DNA from 2 places in the Hydrogenophaga sp. PML113 genome. Region 1 is predicted to be linked to the other one. Evidence: riboswitches for the same ligand, from Rfam matches in the RefSeq annotation. Region 1 holds a riboswitch; the other holds the start of a gene.
What was found. Region 1 has a riboswitch for S-adenosylhomocysteine ahead of metH (methionine synthase). Riboswitches for the same ligand answer to the same signal wherever they lie in the genome.
Positions count from the first base shown of each region.

Region 2: another riboswitch for S-adenosylhomocysteine. It lies ahead of ahcY (adenosylhomocysteinase); the one in region 1 lies ahead of metH (methionine synthase).

Region 1 covers NZ_MIYM01000008.1:30,163-37,508, reverse strand. Annotated here, with positions in the region: gene BHU06_RS15715 (hypothetical protein) at 1-746, shown strand, start outside; gene metH (methionine synthase) at 813-3,557, opposite strand; S-adenosyl-L-homocysteine riboswitch at 3,590-3,686, opposite strand; gene BHU06_RS15705 (hypothetical protein) at 3,824-4,864, shown strand; gene BHU06_RS15700 (RNA methyltransferase) at 4,821-5,897, opposite strand; gene BHU06_RS15695 (pirin family protein) at 5,976-6,848, shown strand; gene BHU06_RS15690 (hypothetical protein) at 6,864-7,103, opposite strand; gene cynS (cyanase) at 7,262-7,346, opposite strand, start outside.
Region 2 covers NZ_MIYM01000009.1:58,526-65,871, reverse strand. Annotated here, with positions in the region: gene mdeB (alpha-ketoglutarate dehydrogenase) at 1-215, shown strand, start outside; gene BHU06_RS16975 (hypothetical protein) at 248-742, opposite strand; gene BHU06_RS16970 (hypothetical protein) at 973-1,314, shown strand; gene BHU06_RS16965 (hypothetical protein) at 1,375-1,755, opposite strand; gene BHU06_RS16960 (hypothetical protein) at 1,843-3,009, opposite strand; gene BHU06_RS16955 (MFS transporter) at 3,139-4,365, opposite strand; gene BHU06_RS16950 (HAD-IIB family hydrolase) at 4,362-5,162, opposite strand; S-adenosyl-L-homocysteine riboswitch at 5,258-5,349, shown strand; gene ahcY (adenosylhomocysteinase) at 5,415-6,845, shown strand; gene BHU06_RS16940 (TlyA family RNA methyltransferase) at 6,948-7,346, shown strand, end outside.

The DNA of each region.
Region 1 (7,346 bases):
TGCAGGCGTGCGGCCCTCTGACGCCCAGCGTCCCAGCCACCGCGCCCGACGTCATGTCCGCGCCACTGATGCACGCCACCGGCGCCGCCCGCTACCTGCTGGCCCTGGCCGGCGCCCATCCATCGGCCCTGTCGTGCGCCGACCCGCGGCTGGACCCGCCGGCGGTAAGCCGGGCCCTGAGCGCCTTCGCGACCTGCGGGTCCGAACGGGAAGTCGTGGCCTTCCTTCGAAGCAGCACCCCGCGCCAGCTGCTGGGCGTGCTGGCGTGCCTGGGCCGGCTCTACCCGCCCGCGGCCAAGGCCTTCGCCTTTGTCGCGGCCAAGGCCATCCTCGGCGCGCGCACCCGGGCGGTGGCCCCGGGCTTGAAGGCCATTGTGGTGGCCCACTGGCCGGCGGCCGCGCGGTGGAACTGGGGCGCCCCCAGCGACACGCCGGAGAACACCCCCTACACCGAACAGGACCTGGCCGATCTCGCGCGGGACCTTCAGGCCATGGCACTGCCCGAGCCGGTGTTCCACGCCCTCAAGCGGCTGGCCGGGTGTTCCTTGGGCGCCCATGAAACGGCCAGCCTCACGGCCATCCACGACATGCCCGACCCGATCCTGGGAGGCGTGCTCGACGCCTTGTCGCTGAGCGGGGACGGCGAGGCCGTCCGGCGCCTGGCCGCCCTGGCGCGGCTGGCGCGAAACCGGCCGCCTGAGGTCATGGACTGGCTGCGCGGTCTCGCCGGGGATGGCACCGGCTGACCCCCGGTGCGCCGGGCAATGCCGGGACCCGCGCGAGCGGGGGCGCGGCGGCCCGCGCGCCGGGGGTCAGAGGTTGGGCGCCAGCCAGCGCTGCAGGTCCGCGCGCGCCACGGCGCTGCGCTGGGCCAGGTCGTCCAGCTGGTCCTCGCCGATCTTGCCGACGTTGAAGTAGGTGCTCTGCGGGTGGCTCAGGTAGAAGCCGCTCACGCTGGCCGCTGGCGACATGGCCAGGCTTTCGGTCAGGCCCATGCCGATCTCCTCGGCCTGCAGCAGCCGAAACAGGCCGCGCTTGACGGTGTGGTCCGGGCAGGCCGGGTAGCCCGGCGCGGGGCGGATGCCCTGGTACTTTTCCTTGATGAGCTCCTCGTTGCTCAGCGCCTCGTTCGGCGCGTAGCCCCACAGGTCGGTGCGCACGCGGTGGTGCATCTGCTCGGCCAGGGCCTCGGCCAGGCGGTCGGCCAGGGCCTTGAACATGATGGCCGAGTAGTCGTCGAGGTCGTCGAGGAACTGCTTCTCTTTCTTCTCCACGCCCAGGCCCGCCGTCACCGCGAACAGGCCCACGTAGTCCGGGGCCACGCCCTGGGGCGCCACGAAGTCGGCCAGGCAGCGGCTGGGACGCATCACGCCGTCGATCTCCTGCTTCTCGGTCTGCTGGCGCAGGCCGTGCCACACCAGCACCGGGCGCTCACGCGACTCGTCGGCGTAGAGCGCGATGTCGTCGTCGTTCACGCAGTTGGCCGGGTACAGGCCGATGACCGCGCTGGCCGTGAGCCAGCGGCCGTCAATGATGCGCTGGAGCATGCGCTTGCCGTCGCTGAACACGCGGCGCGCCTCCTCGCCCACCACCTCGTCCTTCAGTATCTCGGGGAAGGGACCGGCCAGGTCCCAGGTCTGGAAGAAGGGACCCCAGTCGATGTACCTCGCGAGCTCGGCCAGGTCCACGTTCTTGAACACGCGCCGGCCGATGAACTTGGGCACGGGCGGGGTGTAGCCGCCCCACTCGATGGGCGTGCGGTTGGCTCGCGCCTTGTCCAGCGGCCACAGCGGCACCTGCTTCTTGTTGGCGTGCTGGTGGCGCACGCGCTCGTAGTCGGCGTTGACCTCGGCGATGTAGGCCGTGGCCTGGTCCGACAGCAGGCCCTGGGCCACGCTCACGCTGCGCGAGGCATCGGGCACGTAGACCACCGGTCCCTCGTAGTGCGGCGCGATCTTCACCGCCGTGTGCACGCGGCTGGTGGTGGCGCCGCCGATCAGCAGCGGGATCTTCTTGATGCGGAAGTGCTCGTCCTTCTGCATCTCGCTGGCCACGTACTGCATCTCTTCCAGGCTGGGCGTGATCAGGCCCGACAGGCCCACGATGTCCGCGCCCTCGACCTTGGCCTTGGCCAGGATCTCGTGGCACGGGACCATCACGCCCATGTTCACCACCTCGAAGTTGTTGCACTGGAGCACGACGGTGACGATGTTCTTGCCGATGTCGTGCACGTCGCCCTTGACGGTGGCGATGACGATCTTGCCCTTGGAGCGCACGTCGCCGCCGGCGGCTTCCAGACGCTTCTTCTCTTCCTCGATGTAGGGCAGCAGGTAGGCCACGGCCTGTTTCATCACGCGCGCGCTCTTGACCACCTGGGGCAGGAACATCTTGCCCTGGCCGAACAGATCGCCCACGACGTTCATGCCGTCCATGAGCGGGCCTTCGATCACGTTCAGCGGGCGCCCGCCGCCGGCCTCGATCTCGCGCCACATGGCCTCGGTGTCTTCGGTGATGAAGTCGTTGATGCCGCGCACCAGCGCGTGCGACAGGCGCTCGCGCAGCGGCAGTTCGCGCCAGGCGTTCTTCTGCGAATCGTCCTTGGCCGCGCCCTTGGCGCTCTCGGCGATCTCGAGCAGGCGCTCGGCGGCGTCCGGGCGGCGGTTCAGCACCACGTCCTCCACGCGCTCGCGCAGCGTGGGTTCCAGTTCGTCGTACACGCCGACCATGCCGGCGTTGACGATGCCCATGTCCATGCCGGCCTGAATGGCGTGGTACAGGAAGACGGTGTGGATGGCCTCGCGCACCGGGTCGTTGCCGCGGAAGCTGAAGCTCACGTTGGACACGCCGCCCGAGACCTTCGCGCCCGGCAGGTGCTGCTTGATCCAGCGCGTGGCGTTGATGAAGTCCACCGCGTAGTTGTTGTGCTCCTCGATGCCGGTGGCGATGGCGAAGATGTTGGGGTCGAAGACGATGTCCTCGGGCGGGAAGCCCACCTCGTCCACCAGGATGCGGTAGGCGCGCTCGCAGATCTGGATCTTGCGCTCGTAGGTGTCGGCCTGGCCGGTCTCGTCGAAGGCCATCACCACGGTCGCCGCACCGTAGCGCTTGATGAGGCGGGCCTGGCGCTTGAACTCCTCCACGCCCTCCTTCATGCTGATGGAGTTGACGACGCCCTTGCCCTGCAGGCAGCGCAGGCCGGCCTCGATGACGCTCCACTTGGAGCTGTCCACCATCACCGGCACGCGCGCGATGTCGGGCTCGCCGGCCATGAGGTTGAGGAAGCGCACCATGGCGGCCTCGCTGTCGAGCATGGCCTCGTCCATGTTGACGTCGACGATCTGCGCGCCGTTCTCCACCTGCTGGCGCGCCACGGCCAGCGCGTCCTCGAAGCGGCCCTCGAGGATCATGCGCGCGAAGGCCTTGGAGCCGGTGACGTTGGTGCGCTCGCCGACGTTGACGAACAGGCTGCCCGCGCCGATGGCGAGCGGCTCCAGGCCCGACAGCAGCATCGGGCGAACGGCGGGGGAAACGGGGGCGGAGGAGGTCTCGGAGGACATGCGGCTCACCAGGGTTGTTTGCGAAAAAACCGAGCTGGTGAGCGTCGTTGGGGCCGGTCCAGCCCACTCAAGCCTGACGGCCCCGACCCGGGAGGCCCTGGGCTGGCCGCTGCAACGCTCCTTGAGAGAGCAGGGATTTTAGCGACAGGCCTCAAACCCCTCGTCCGTTCGGCCTGAACAGCCATTTGGCTGGCGCCCTGGGGCTTCCGGGCGTTACTGAGCACGCGTTCAGGCCCCCACCCCCTCCGTTTCTCTCCATTGGCGCCATGATTGCTCTGTCCACCCCCCGCCCCGGCAAAACACAGGCGCTCTGCCCCGATGGCGAGACGTTTGACCTGCGGCAGCTGTATGCGTATGGCCAGTCGGTCAACAAGGGCTGGCGGACGGGGCCGACCATTCTCCTCATCAAGAACAAGACCGGGCCGAAGGGCGAGCGCACGCAATGCCTGTCGGTCACCCCCAAGAACGCGAAGGGCACCACCACCAGCGCCTCGGACGCCGCGGAACGGCTGGTGCGGACCCTCGCGCGCCGCTTCATTGCGGATCGCCCCTACCCGACGGAGGTGAAGGAAGCCCTGGACTCGATCTGGTCTCGCGTGACCACGGGCCATCAGGTGGTGCTGGACACCGCGTTCCTGAAAGACCTCAAAGTACTGATCGACCCGCCGAGCGGCCGCGTTCCCACCACCAGGACCGTCCTTCGCGCGCTGGGCCACGCGGCCACGGCGGACCAGGTCAAGGACAGCGCGGACATCCCGACCATCGCGGACCTCATTCGATCGCTGGAGCCCTTGGAGCGGGAACGTTTCAAGTACCGCTTGAACCGCGACTGGGGGCATGAGGCCTCCACCCAGCAGCTGCTGGCGGCACTGAACGCCCAGGCGCCGGCCAGGCACGGGCCGCACGAAACAACCCGGCGCGTGGAGCGTCAGCAGGCACTGGCGCTCGGGGACCCGCCCTACACCCGGCGCACAAGCACCGATCCGATGCGCTTCATCGAGCTGAGCGACCCGCCCGCCACGACGGCCGACGCATCGCCACCGCGGCTGGGCCAGGCGTTTGTCGACATCTTTGGCCAGCGGCTCAAGGGGCTCGGCATCTCGAACTTTCTGACGGTCACCCCCGACACCACCGTCAAGGAACTCGCCCAGTTCACCGCCATGCTCGACAACGAGGCGTTGGAGAGTTTCCGCTTCACCCTGCAATGGGTCGAGCAAGGCCGCCCGCTGGAGCCCGGCCTGAAGAACACGCCGCAAGCACGGCTCACGGCGCGCCTGCTGATGGAAGAAATGGAGACGGTCCGCTGACGGCCCGCCGCCGCAGCGCCACCACGCGCTCGCCCGTGTCCAGCGAGCGCGCCCGCAGCTGGCCGCAGCCCGCGTCCACGTCCTGCCCGGCCGAGTGGCGCAGCTTGGTGAGGATGCCCTGGCGGTGCAGGCGGCGCGCGATGTCGGCCGCTTTTTCCCACGCGGGGCGCTGGAACGGCAGACCGTCGACGGCGTTGTAGGGAATGAGGTTGAGCACGCCGTAGCGGCCACCGAGCAGGCGCACGATGCCGTCGATTTCATCGTCGCCGTCGTTCACGCCGTCCAGCAGGGTCCACTGGTATTGCACCGGGTAGCCGGTGGCGCGCGCGTAGGCCTCGGCGCGCTCCACCAGCTCGGTGGGCGTGAGGCGCGGCGCGCGCGGCAGCAGTTGCTCGCGCAGATCGGGCTTGGTGGTGTGCAGCGACAGCGCCAGCGCGGGCTTGACCGCGCCACGCGGCAGGGCCTCGAAGGCGCGCTCGTCCCCCACGGTGGAGAACACCAGGTTCTTGTGGCCGATGCCGCCCACGGTGCCCAGCAGCTCGATGGCCTCGAGCACCGCGTCCAGGTTGTGCGCGGGCTCGCCCATGCCCATGAAGACCACCTTGTTCACCGGCCGGCCGGCGCGCGCCAGCGCCACCTGGGCCAGGATCTCGGCACTGCCGAGCTGGCGCAGCAGGCCGCCGGTGCCGGTCATGCAGAAGGCGCAGCCCACGGCGCAGCCGACCTGGGTGGACACGCACAGGCCGCCGCGCGGCAGGCGCACGCTCTCCACGGTCTGGCCGTCGCGCAGGGCCACCAGCAGGCGGGCCGAGCCGTCCTCGCCCGGGTGCTCGGCCTGCAGGCGCGCCAGGCCGGCGAGTTCCTCGCGCAGCGCCGGCAGGGCCTCGAACAGGGCCTTGGGGAAGTGGTGCTCGGGCTTGCGCCGGCCGGCGTCGGCCGGCAGGGCGTGCAGCCAGTGGCGCAGCACGCGCTGCGCATGCAGCGGCCCAGCCCCGAGGGCGGTGAGGCGTTGGCGCAGTTCGCTCAGTTGCATGGGGCGGGCATTGTCGCGCACGGCACCCGGGCATCCGCTCCCGGTCGACAATGGCCGGCCACGACCAAGGAGACCCCGATGCTGGAAATGGTGATCGACGCGCGCGCCGCCGACCTGGGCCACGGCCTGACGGTGCGGCGCGTGCTGCCTTACGCGAAACGCCGCATGGTCGGCCCCTTCATCTTTGTGGACCACGCCGGCCCCGTGACGCTGGCGGCCGAGGACACGCGCGCGGCCGACGTGCGACCGCACCCGCACATCGGCCTGTCCACCGTGAGCTACCTGCTCAGCGGACAGATCAAGCACCGCGACAGCCTGGGCGTGGTGCAAGACATCGTGCCCGGCGACGTGAACTGGATGACCGCCGGCCGCGGCATCTCGCACAGTGAGCGCTTCACCCACCCCGATTCCTTCGCGGGCGGCGGGCTGGAGCTGATGCAGCTCTGGGTGGCGCTGCCCGAGCGGGACGAGGAAACCGAGCCGGCCTTCACCCACTACCCGGCCAGCGAGCTGCCGGTGCGCGAACGGGACGGCGTGTGGATGCGCCTGATCGCGGGCGAGGCCTATGGCCTGAAGAGCCCCGTGCGCACGCACTCGCCGCTGTTCTACCTGCACACCGAATGGCAGGCCGGCGCCAGCCTGGCCCTGCCCGGCGGCCACCGCGAACAGGCGGTGTACGTGGCGCGCGGCGAGATCGAGTACGCGGGCGAGGTCTACCGCCCCGGGCAGCTGCTGGTGTTCGGCGACGACGCCGACGCGCTCGTCACCGCGCGCGTGCCGAGCACGCTGATGGTCTTCGGTGGCGAGCCATTGGGCGAGCGGCACGTCTGGTGGAACTTCGTGTCCTCACGCAAGGAGCGCATCGAGCAGGCCAAGGCGGACTGGGCCGCCGGGCGCATCCCGCTGCCGCCGGGAGACGACCAGGAGTGGATCCCGCTGCCCAAGGCCTAGGCCGCGCAGGCCGGCCTAAGACCCGTACGGGTCGTCCGCCTTCCTGCGCTGCACCCGCGCCGCGCCCCACACCACGCGCAGTGGCCGGCCCTCGCGCGCCAGGCTGTCGGCCACCTTGTCGATCACGTGGCGGCGGCGCATGCCGTTGCCGGGCACGTCGAATTCCCAGAGCGTGAGCGAACCGTCGGGCCGCTCCTCCACCAGGATGGAGAAGCAGCCGTAGGGATCGCGGTACTTGAGGGTGCGGCAGTACATGTCGGCTCGCCGGGAACGAGCCGGTGGGTAACCGAAGGGCCTCCAAGGTTCACCACGCACGCCTCGCCCGCGACAGCCCGCTCCGGAGACACCACGGAACCGGCTCCGACGGGCCGTTGGTGCCGCCTTTCCAGGGGCAGGCGCGCAGCACCGCGGGGTCAATATTGCTTGTACGGCAGGAACTTGCCCGACATCACGATGTTCACGCGGTCGCCGTTCGGGTCCTTCTCGCGCTTCATGTCC
Region 2 (7,346 bases), on a different contig from region 1:
TGGCCGACACCGCCGGCCCGGTGCTGGCCGCCAGCGACTATGTGCGCGCCGTGCCCGAGGCGCTGCGCGCCTGGCTGCCGCCCGGCCGGGCCTACCGCACCCTGGGCACCGACGGCTTCGGCCGCAGCGACACGCGCGCGGCGCTGCGCGCGTTTTTCCAGGTGGACGCGGCCAGCATCGCCGAGGCGGCGCGGCGCGCAGGGGCGGCGGGCTGAAGGCCTTGCGGGTTCAACTGGCCGATCTTGATCTAAGGCAGCGCTTGGGTCACCGGATCGCCGGACGGTGAAGCGGCATTCAAGGCCACGCAGAGCGCCTGGGAGGCCTGGCGCAGTGCGGCGGTGTTGACCACGCCCTTCTTCTGTGCCGCCAAAAGATTCAACACGTTCTTGGCGGCCTCGGCGACCGGGGGTCGCTCTTCGTCTCGGCTCAGGATGGCATACATGGCATCGACGCGCTCGCGTGTCTGCCGATGGGCCTGGGTGTAGTTGACCGGCTTGAACACGTCCCGCAGGGACTGGTAAGCGGACCAGGCATTGGTGGCAAAGTGCTCGAGGCCGCCCTTCTTGTACCGGTGGATGTAGATGTAGTTGTTGCGGACCCCATGCTGGAGCACCACGTTGAAGGACGTGGCGGCGGCGGCTGCGGCCCGCCGTTCTTTCTTGCTGGGCGCCCGATTGTCTGGCGGGGGTGTGATGGGCTGGGCCGCGGTGCATTTGTGGTGCCAGCGGTCGGCGGAAGACATTCGGAGCATGGTCGGGACGGGCGTGGTGCCGGGCAGTCAGGAAGGTGCGGACTGAGTGCTCGGACCCGCTGCCGGGTTCCGGGCCTGGCCGAATGGCCGTTGGGCGCGTTGGCCTGTTGGCGTGCCGGTCTGATGGCGTGTCGGCCTGTTGGCGATGGCCCATCGCGCACAGCGTCGAACAGGCGCGATGATGCGGGGCCAGCGCCGCCGGCCGGCGTCCCTCGCCACCCATGCCCCTGCAAACCATCCACATCCACCCCGCCGCGCCGGCCAAGCCCGCGTGGGGCGCGCCCTGCAATGGCTGCGGCGTGTGCTGCCTGGCCGAGCCCTGCCCCTTGGGACGCGTGATATCGCGCCGTCGCACGGGCGCTTGCGACGCCCTGCGCTGGGACGGTGCGGCGGGCCTCTACCGCTGCGGCGCGATCAGCGACGCGCCAGGGGTGTTGGGCCCGCGCTGGGCCTGGGCAGCGCCGCTGCTGCGGCGCCTGGCGCGGCGCTGGATCGCCGCCGGCGTGGGCTGCGATGCGGCGATCGAGGTGGATCGGCCCGCGGCCAGGGGGCCTTTGGCCTAGCGCCCATCCGACGCCTCTTTTCGCCGCGGGGTCGAGGCGAGGGGGGGGCCGCGTCCGCGTTCAGCGCGCCAGCAGCACGCCCAGGCCCACCGCCAGCAGCACCGCCACCCCGATCAGCAAGCGCGTGCGCACGCGCAGCAGCTGCACCGCTTCCACCAGGCGCGCGTTCTGCTCGGCCAGCTCGCTCAGGGTCTGGGCCATCTGCTGCTGGGCGGTGGCCTGCTGGTCGATGAGCTGGCGCGCTTCGATCAGACGCTTGTGCAGTTCGCCCAGGCTGGGTGTTTCGGCGGCCGGGTCCAGGGGCGTGCCCACGGGCGGGGGGGCGCTGGGCGCTTTCTGTTTGTCGAGCAGCTTGCGCGCGGCCGCGAGCACCTTGGGCGCGTGTTCGATCACGTCGCCCCAGGGGATGATCTTCAGCGCGGCGATCCAGGGGATGGGCATGGGACTCCTTTCGGCCGGGGCGGGCGTGGGGCCCGGCCGGCGGCCTCAAGGATCGCATGGGGGCTTGTCACCATGCGGCACGCGGGCTCACTGCTCTTCGAGCAGGGGCTCGGGCCGGGTCGCCGGGGTGGGCGATGCCGGGTCCGCCGATGGCGACCCTGGCGTGGCTTGCGGTGTCGGCGGGGGCTGTTTGGCCCGAAGGCTGGGCCGTGGCATGCGCTGCTGCTTCAGCGGGGCTCTGGGGCTGGTCGGCTGAGGCTGGTCGGGCGAGGTGGGGCTGGTGGGCGTCGACTGGGACTTGCTGGTCCGCAGGCCGTCCTCCGGGATGGGCTCGACGTTCGACTTGGGTCGATCCGACTGGGCGGCTGGTGGGGAGGGCTCCCGGGAAGACCCCATGGCCGATGGCCTGTCCCGGCCCACAGGCAAGAGCGGCAGTTGCAGGGCGGGGGCGCTGGCGGGGGTGCGGGGCGATGAGATGGATTTTTCCGGGGGGAACATGAGGTCTTGAAGCTCGAGGAGCGCCTGCTCCCGTATCTGCTGCTGTTGCTCCAGGTACGTCTTTCGGATCGGGTTCAGGTTTTGTCGGGCGACCTGCTTGACCGGCAGCCGGGCCACCCGGTTGGTTTTGGGCTTTCTGGGCGTGCCGCCCGTGTTGGGGGGCGAGCCCTCCTCGCTGAGCGAGACCGCCGTTTGTGAGGCGGTGCTGCTCTCCTCGTCATCCGTCGATTGGTGCCGTGGCGATCTGTCCGTGTTCGATCGGGGCGTGTGCGCGGTCGGCTGCCGTGGCGTCGATGCCATCGAGCGCTGGCCGCTTTCCATCCGCTTCAGTTGCCGCAGCAGTTCGGGGGTGCAGGGCAGACCGAACACCTGGGTGCTGTCGCTGTTGCACAGCCTGTCGAGATCCCGGGCCGCTCGTTGGGCGTCGCGCGGCGCCGAAGACAGCTGGAGCCAGAAGGTGGTCAGGTCCTTCAGCTGCGCGGTGGCGCCCTGCTGCTGGGTCTGCTTGAGCTTGCGGGGCTGCGTGGCGCGGATCTGCGGGTCTTCGTGCCGAGAGTCGAACTTGGTGGTGATGTAAGGCTGCGCGGTCCGATCGGACGAGGGGGCGGTGGTCTTCAGGTAGAGCACCCGCGGCTGCTGGTCTTTTTCGGTCTTGGTCACCGCGGCCTCGACCACCTGGCGCAGGGGCGTCACCTGGGCCTGGCCGGGCAGCGCGGCATCGAGCTTGTATTGTTTGGGGTTGGAGCGGGGGATCATGGAGAGGGCGCGCGTGGCGCTGCGGAGTGGAAAACCCCTCTCGGTGGCGGCCGCCGCGGCGCGAAATCCTCAAGGACGCCTCTCCGACCGCGGCGCCGCCCGGCCGCTTCGTGCGATCGAAGCGCGAGCTCAGGCCGGCTGGCGCCGCAGCAGGAACACCCCCAGCAGCGCCACGCCCACCAGCAGCGCCGGGAAGCCCAGCGTGGGCGACCACTGCAGCGCCGCCGCGCCCAGCGCGGGCGCGAGCACGCCGCCCAGGGTGTAGCTCATCACCAGCACGGCCGTGCTGTTCACCAGGGTGATGCCCTGTTCGCGCGAGCCGATGTCGATCATCGCCAGCGTGTAGAGGCAGCCGCCCGCGCCGCCCCACACGAAGGCCACGGGCGCGGCCAGCCAGGGCGTGTTCGCGACGAAGGGGATCAGCAGCGTGCCGAGCAGTGTGATCCAGGCGCAGCCGCGCATGAGCAGGAGCCGCGCGGCGCGCTCGTCGCCCCAGCGCTGGCGCGGGTGGTGCGCCAGGCGGTCGGACAGCACGCCGGCGGGCAGCATCATGAGCGCGCTGCCCAGCCCGCTGGCCGAGACCAGCAGGGCCGAGACCACCGCGCCCAGGCCCAGGGCCAGGCCATACAGCGGCAGGATGGACGTGAGCCCGCTTTCGAAAAAGCCGCCGACGAAGCCCACCGTCATGATCAGCGGGTGCGCGGTCAGCGCGTGCCACACGCCGCCCAGGCCCACGCGGGCCTCGTGCGCGTCGGCCGCGGGCGGCACGCGCGGGATCAGCAGGCTCCAGGCCAGGCCGATGGCCATGCAGCCGAAGGCCAGCCAGATCGCGGTGTCGCTCTGCGGCCCCACCCAGGCCAGCATCAGCGGGCCGAGCACGAAGGTGACGCCGACCAGGGTTTCGAAGATGCCCACGTAGCGGCCACGCTGGCCGGGCGGCGCGAACTCCGCCACGATGGCCTCGGCCAGTACCCAGCGCAGGCCCGAGGCCATGCCGGCGATGAGCTTGAGCCCGAACCACAGCGGCAGCCAGGACGAGAGCGCGAAGCCCATGGTGGCCAGCGTGGGAATGAGCGCCGACAGCCACAGCGTGGGCCGCCTGCCCAGCGCGCGCGTGACGGACGAGGCGAAGGGCACCATGAGGAAGATGCCGAACCAGCCGCTGGCCGCGAACACGCCGGCCAGGGCGGTGGACTCGCCGCCGTCCTTCAGGCGCAGCAGCAGCAGGGGCGTGAGCATGAAGTAGCCCACGAGCTCGAAGAAGGTGGCGCCAAAGATGGCGACCAGGCCCAGGCGGGCGTGGGCCGGCGGCGCGGCGGGCGCTCGGCCGCCGGCGGGCAGCGGGAGTTCGCTCATGACTGGCCTCTGGCCGCGAGCACGGCCTCGGCCACGTCGGCGAAGCCCTGGCCGCGCTCGCGCGGCGCCACGTAGCGCGGGTGGTGCGCGAGCTGCGCCCAGAAGCGCGCGATGTTGGCCACGCCCACGCTGTGCGGGAAGCGCGCGAACATGGCGGCGTCGTTGGTGGAGTCACCCACGTAGACCCAGTGATCGATCTCGGCGTCGAGGTCGCGCCCCAGGCGCTCGCGCAGGATCCAGCGCGCGCCGCTGAGCTTGTCGTGCGCGCCGATCCAGCCATTGACATGGATGGAACTCACGGTGGCGGTGAGGCCTTCGTCCCGCAGGATGGCGAGCGCGCGCGCAATATCGGCTTCGCCCAGGTGCGCGTGCTCGCTGTGGTCGATGGCGATGTCGGTTTCGCGGCCCGCGCTGTCGGTGGCCAGGGTCGCCTGAGGCAGCTCGCGCAGCACGCGCGCGGCGGCGGCCCGCAGGCGGGTGAGGTTCGCGGCGCGGGTGGCCGCGTCCTGCGCATAGGCCTTGTGCAGGCGCCCGCCGTCGTTCCACAGCGCCACGGCGCCGTTCTCGGCCACGATGGCGTCGATCGGCCAGCTCAGCGCGAAGGGTTCGCTCCAGCCGGCCGGGCGGCCGGTGACGGCGAACACCGGCAGGCCGGCCGCGCGCAGGCGGTGCAGCGCCGCCCCCGCCTCGGGCGCCAGCGCGCCCTCGGCCGTGAGGGTGTCGTCGATGTCGGTGAGCACGCCATGGATGCGCGCGCGCTCGTGCGGGGGCCAATCGGCCAGCGGGGTGGGTTGCATGGAGGGGCGGCAGTTTCTCACAGGGGCCGCACCAGCGTGGTGCCACTGGGAGGGGATATCCCCACGCCAGAAAAGAGGCCGGGTAGAATCGCGCCCCATCCGAGGAGCGTTGCAGCGCCCCACCCGCACCGAGCGGGCCGCGGGCGTGAGGCTCGGACCCTTCAACCGGCAACCACGCTCATCCACTGCACGTGCGATGGGTTCCTTCATCTCCCTTCCTGTGCGGTGGCTTTCAACGTTTTGGAGCGCCACATGAATGCACGAATCAACCCCGCCGCCGACTGCGTGATCGCCGACATCGGCCTGGCCGACTGGGGCCGCAAAGAGATCAAGATCGCCGAGACCGAGATGCCCGGCCTCATGGCCATCCGCGAGGAGTACGCGGCCAAGCAGCCGCTCAAAGGCGCGCGCATCACCGGCTCGCTGCACATGACCATCCAGACCGCGGTGCTCATCGAGACGCTGCAAGCCCTGGGCGCGCAGGTGCGCTGGGCCTCGTGCAACATCTTCTCCACCCAGGATCACGCGGCCGCCGCCATCGCCGCCGCCGGCACGCCGGTCTTCGCCGTCAAGGGCGAGACCCTGGTCGACTACTGGGACTACACGCACCGCATCTTCGACTTCGGCGCCAAGGGCACGGAAGGCGAAGGCCCCAACATGATCCTGGACGACGGCGGCGATGCCACGCTGCTCATGCACCTGGGCAAGCAGGCCGAGAAAGACCGCTCGGTGCTGGCCAAGCCCGGCAGCGAGGAAGAGCGCATCCTGTTCGCGGCCATCAAGGCCAAGCTGGCCGAGGACGCCACCTGGTACAGCCGCAAGAGCGCGCAGATCATCGGCGTGACCGAGGAGACCACCACCGGCGTGCACCGCCTGAAGGAAATGTCGGCCAAGGGCTCGCTGATGTTCCGCGCCATCAACGTCAACGACTCGGTCACCAAGAGCAAATTCGACAACCTCTACGGCTGCCGCGAATCGCTGGTGGACGGCATCAAGCGCGCCACCGACGTGATGATCGCCGGCAAGGTGGCCGTGGTGGCCGGCTACGGCGACGTGGGCAAGGGCTCGGCCCAGGCGCTGCGCGCGCTGAGCGCCCAGGTGTGGGTGACCGAGATCGACCCCATCAACGCCCTGCAGGCCGCGATGGAAGGCTACCGCGTGGTGACCATGGAATACGCCGCCGACAAGGCCGACATCTTCGTCACCACCACCGGCAACCGCGACGTCATCACCTTCGAGCACATGGCCGCCATGAAGGACCAGGCCATCGTCTGCAACATCGGTCACTTCGACAACGAGATCCAGGTCGCCAAGCTGGAAGAGAAGTGCCAGTGGGAAGAGATCAAGCCCCAGGTGGATCACGTGATCTTCCCGGACGGCAAGAAGATCATCCTGCTCGCCAAGGGCCGGCTGGTGAACCTGGGCTGCGGCACCGGCCACCCCAGCTTCGTGATGTCTTCCAGCTTCGCGAACCAGACCATCGCACAGATCGAGCTGTTCACGCACCCCGAGGGCTACGACGTGGGCAAGGTCTACGTGCTGCCCAAGCACCTGGACGAGAAGGTGGCGCGTCTGCACCTGAAGAAGGTCGGCGCCCAGTTGACCGAGCTGAGCGACGAGCAGGCCGCCTACATCGGCGTGCCCAAGCAAGGCCCGTACAAGCCGGACACGTACCGGTATTGATCACCCCCGCCGCGCTTCGCGCGACCCCCTTCCGGGGGCGATGCCTGCGGCCCGGCCAAGCCGGTTCCGCGGCATCCTCGGTTCGGGTCTTGGCGCTCCACCGTGCGTGCTGATCAACTTCTCGTCGAGCGTGGTCTGGCGGCGTCGCGCTCGCAGGCGCAGCGGCTGATCGCGGCTGGCGTGCGCTGGCGCGCCGGCGGCGGCTGGCGGCCCGTGGCCAAGAACGGCGACGAGTTGCCCGCGGACGCCCAGGTCGAACTGCTGGACGCGGCCGAGGCGCGTTATGTCTCGCGCGGCGGACTGAAGCTGGAGGGTGCGCTGGCGCACACCGGCGTCGAGCCGTGTGGCCTGCGCGCGCTCGACGTGGGCCAGAGCACCGGCGGCTTCACCGACTGCCTGCTGCAGCGCGGCGCGGCCCAGGTGGTGGGTGTGGACGTGGGCAGCGGCCAGCTCAACACCCGTCTGCGCGGGGATGCGCGGGTGATCGCCATCGAGCACTGC